2 regions of the Akkermansia sp. RCC_12PD genome follow, and region 1 is predicted to be linked to the other one. Evidence: riboswitches for the same ligand, from Rfam matches in the RefSeq annotation. Region 1 holds a riboswitch; the other holds the start of a gene.
What was found. A riboswitch is a leader RNA that binds a small molecule or an ion and turns the genes downstream of it on or off. The one in region 1 is predicted to bind cobalamin.
Positions count from the first base shown of each region.

Region 2: linked by a shared signal. The riboswitch ahead of V3C20_RS00260 (TonB-dependent receptor) and the one ahead of V3C20_RS05505 (ribonucleoside triphosphate reductase) in region 1 are both predicted to bind cobalamin.

Region 1 covers NZ_CP143889.1:1,324,213-1,326,614, reverse strand. Annotated here, with positions in the region: gene V3C20_RS05510 (glycoside hydrolase family 88 protein) at 1-637, opposite strand, end outside; cobalamin riboswitch at 1,069-1,253, shown strand; gene V3C20_RS05505 (ribonucleoside triphosphate reductase) at 1,403-2,402, shown strand, end outside.
Region 2 covers NZ_CP143889.1:72,376-74,777, reverse strand. Annotated here, with positions in the region: gene V3C20_RS00265 (hypothetical protein) at 1-474, opposite strand, end outside; cobalamin riboswitch at 991-1,127, shown strand; gene V3C20_RS00260 (TonB-dependent receptor) at 1,164-2,402, shown strand, end outside.

The DNA.
Region 1 (2,402 bases):
CAATTACCCAGCCGTTTCCGCGGCTCCAGAACATCTTTTTCCCGTTGGCCGCCGGAATGGTGAAGTAGCGGGAATCCCGGTAAAACAGGCCTTCCTTCTTATCGAACAAATAATCGTATGCGGCCTTGTATTCCCGGTCCATGAACTCCAGATACCGGCGGTCCCCGGTATAGGCCGCCAGCTTCGCGAATACGGGGGGCGCCATGAACAGGGCGTCCGACCAGCACCAGCGGTCCTGGCATCCGGGCGTCTGGAATTCAAGGGAAGCGGAAGAGGGCCGGGCCATCACCTTATCCAGAACGGCCCGGATCTTTTCGGCGGCGGCGGGGTTTTCATCCTCCATGGCCATTTCCATCCAGGCATGGCCGATCGCATGGTCATCCGCATGGTAAGGCCGTTTCAGAATGCCCCATTGGCTGCCTTCCCCGACCGTCCTCACGGTTTGAAGCTTCATGCTCTGCGGATTGGCCAGGGCATACTGCATCAGGCCGGAATAAAATGCCCCATAGGTCCAATGCAAATGGGAACGCTTGACAGGATGGGCTATCTGCCAGGCTGCTACAAGTTCAAGATTTTCCTTGATGGTTTTTTCCTTCCAGTCCGCAGGAGCGCCGGAAGCAACTCTGAATACGGACAAAAAGAACAGAAACAGAACCAGTATGCTTTGTTGCAGCCTGTTGAATGAGAAAGAAAATCCTTGCATACTCATATATACAAACAAACCAGTTTTAAAATTTCTTCCTTAATCATTTTTCGGAATTATATGAAATAATCCCGCAGAATCGTTTTACCCCTTTAATGATAGCGTTTGAATGATAAACGCAGAAGTTTGATGGCGCCGTCCAATCAGTTGATATGCATAACCCGGACGGATCAGGCAAGACAAAAGTAAAACAAAGAACCCGTAATTTTTGATCCATTTTCTCATGCCGTCCTCAGGGAAGCCCTTCCGGGCACATATGGTGTCATGACGAAGGCGGATGCCGTATTTTCAATCATCCGCTTCCAATATTATACAATATGTTGTATAATAAAAATATTTAATACATTATTTGCACATTTTCCTTGCAGCCCTATATGTTCTATGGTTCATTGCATTTCAGCGCAGGTAACGGAAGACGGTGAAAATCCGTCGCGGACGCGCCGCTGTAACCGGTAGACGATGGACCGGACACTGATTGCCAGTTAATCGGGAAGTCTCCATCACATGTCGCACCGGGAGCCAGAAGACGACCTGATGCTGCCGTATCTCCCATCCCGCGGACAGGATGAACATACGCACAGGTTTCCTCGTGTACCGCTTTCCAGACGGGCTGCACGCGGCTTCCCCTGCTTATGATTTTCCAGGCTTGTGCCAGGCTCGCGGATGAGCGGTCATCATCCTTTCAAGCGAGACATCACCATGGCGACAAGCATCATCAAACGTTCCGGAAAGAAGGAACCATATCAGGGCTACAAGATCGAGGAAGCCATTAAAAAGGCGTTCCACAGTTCCGGCACTGTTTACAACCGCGCCATTTATGAAGAGGTGGAGGCCAAGCTGGGCCACCAGGACAACGCAACCGTGGAGGAAATCCAGGACCTGATTGAACGGGCTCTGTTCCGCTGCGGATATTTTGAAACCGCCAAGGCTTTCATCACCTACCGCTTCCTGCACAAGATGCAGCGCGAACAGATTGCCGGCCTGTATTCCGGCAATACGTATGTGGACTGCAAGCTGACGGTGGAGGAATACATCGGCCAGAGCGACTGGCGCATCGCCGCCAACTCCAACACCACATATTCCAATGCCGGGCTGATCAACAACACCGCTGGCAAGGTGATCGCCAACTATTGGCTGGACCAAGTCTATTCCGCACGGGAAGGCACCGCCCATCGGGAAGGGGACTACCACATTCACGACCTGGACTGCCTGACGGGCTACTGCGCGGGCTGGAGCCTGCGCAACCTTCTGAATGAAGGGTTCAACGGCGTGCGCAGCCGCGTAAACAGCCGGCCTCCCCGCCACTTCCGGGAAGCCCTGGGCCAGATGGCCAATTTCCTGGGCATTCTGCAGAGCGAATGGGCCGGAGCCCAGGCGTTCAGCTCCTTTGATACTTTCCTGGCCCCTTACGTTTTCAAGGACCAGGCGGACTTCACCCGCATCAAGAAGGACATCCGCAGCTTCGTGTACAACCTGAATGTACCTTCCCGCTGGGGGCAGTCCCCCTTCACCAACGTAACGATCGACTGGACTGTTCCGCGCGACCTTCAGGACCAGGCCCCTTTCAGTGGCGGAGAACACCTGTTTGAAGGAGTGGAAGACCCCGCCCTGCTCCTCCTAGCGAAGGAACGCGGGGTGAACAGTCTGACTGAATTGACCTACAAGCACTTCCAGAAGGAAATGAACCTGATCAACAAGG
Region 2 (2,402 bases), 1.3 Mb from region 1:
CTCCAGGTCGTAAAAGAGCCCTTCATGAATGGACGTGTGCTGCCGCAGGACGTGGAAGACATCCGCTTTCCGGTCCGTGCGGGCATGTTCCCGGCGGACCAGTTCTTCCACGTCGCAGGCGACTTTCACAAGGAGCAGTTTCGCTCCCCCGCATTGGCTCCGGAGTTCCTCCGTCCAGTCCGGAGATTCTCCGATCACATGGTCCACCAGAACGAAGGGCGCGTGCAGGGAGGCCCGGAATACGGTTTCATGAAAAGACCGGACGAGTTCCGGTCCTGTCTTGCGGACGGCGTGGATCAGATGCATGCCGCCCATTCCGTTGGCATCCAGGAAATCATCCACGGAAAGGAGGACGGAGCCGGCAGGAAGCAGGGACAGCAGTGCCTTGCACAGGCTGGTTTTGCCGGAACTGGAAGCCCCGTTGAAGATAAAGATGCGCCCGGGATGTTGAAAAGGGGACGGAGGGCGGATCATGGGCACATCATGTTCCGGCGGGGAATGCAATGACAAGACAAAAATGGCGGTGCGGTTCCGGAGGCTTTCTGGGTTTGCCGGGTAAAAAGGGAATGGGAAATTGTCCGTTTGTCCATGCGCGGAACAGAGAGAAATGCTCCTCCGTGTTCCGGAAGGGATTGAGCAGCGGGACTGGAGATTTCCATTCCGGGCAGAGATGGGGCGGAAAAAATGATGGAAGATGTGGCCGCCCAAAAGATGCTCCTGTTTTTTCATCAGTGGAACGTAAAAGTTTTTTAGCCGCTGGAATTCCTTTTCTTTATATTTGATTTGGAAAATAAGTTATTTATAATCAATTATTAATTTTTTGTCTTCCGGGCTTCCCTGGAAGAAACGTCTTACGGAGGAGGCAGGCCGGCCAGAAGAGGCAAGATTCCGGGAAAATCCATCCAGTGACGAAATGTTCAAAGAAAATTTTTTTTGTCTTGTCATGGTGGGGGCTTTGGTATTTCATCCATCCCATGAGCCCTTATGGGAAGGGCTACAGACCTCAGGGACGCCCGTAGCCGGGCAGGAAATAGATGGGGAATACCGGTGCAAATCCGGAGCGGTACCGCCACTGTAAGCAGAATATCCTGCAAGCCAGAAAACCAGCCTCAGGGGGTTGTCCAAACTGTCCGGCGAGTTACCGGACGTAAGGCGTTACAACCATGCTTTATACCAAGAAAGCCCTTCAGATGGGCGCTATTGCCGTTGGCCTTGCCGCGTTTGCGGGCCAGTCCTCTCTTGCAGAATCCGTCAACAAGGAAGACGCCAAGCCCGTCGCCAGGACGGAAACCATGCAGGTCATGCCTGAACTGACCATGGCGTCCCACTTCGTGGGCGTGCCGTACAACCGTTCCGGCGTTTCCGTTTCCGTGATCAATCCGGAAGAATTCCAGAAAGAAGGAATTGAAACTCTGACGGGAGCTCTTTCCCAGACGCCCGGCGTGTTCACGCTGGACGGCGGCGGCACCTGGCAGCGCGGTTCCGTGAGCAACACCGTCATCCGCGGAATGAACAAGGATACCTACACCCTGACGATGGTTGACGGCATGCGCATCAGCGATGTCAACATGTCCGGCAACAAGCTGCTGGGCATCACCAATCTCTTTACGGTGGGCAATGTGGAAGTGGTGAAGGGCGCCCAGGGCGCCGTGTTCGGTTCCGGAGCCATTGGCGGCGTAGTTGCCATGGATACGCCGGAAGGGGAAGGCGACCCGGTGACGAGAATTTTTGCGGAGGCCGGTTCCTTTGGAACGTTCAACAGCTACGTGACGTCTTCCGGCAAGATCAAGAAATTGTCCTACTTTGTGGGCGTGGGTTTTGAAACCACGGAAAACGATCCCACGATTTATGATTCCATTTATGACAACAGGACGGGCATGAACGATTTCCGCCAGTGGCAGGAAGCTTTGCGCCTGGGTTATGACGTCAACGACAAGGTGAAGCTCAGCTTTACCTACCGACGCCTGGACTCCTATTTTGAATATCCCACTCCGTATGTGGATTACAATCAGTGGCCCGCCGTGCCGGACTCCCACCTGTACAATACGGAAGACAAAAACCGCAGCAACCTGATCACCGGCCGCGTGGATGCGGAACTCAGCAAGTTGTGGTCCACCAGCTTCATGGTGGGACATTACAACATGAATTATTCCACCCACACGCCGGAATACGACTTCCAGCCCAACGTGATGCGGAACCGCCGTTTCCAGACGGAATGGCGCAATGCACTCACCTGGAACAAGCAGTGGACGACGATCGCCGGGATGGCTTGGGACCGATCCGCCTACACGAGCGAAAACAATTACGTGTCCAAGGACGAATGGCAAAGCACGCTGGCGTTTTTCGCGGAACAGATGTGGGCCCCCACGGACAATTTTGACGCCAGCGTGGCATTGCGTCTG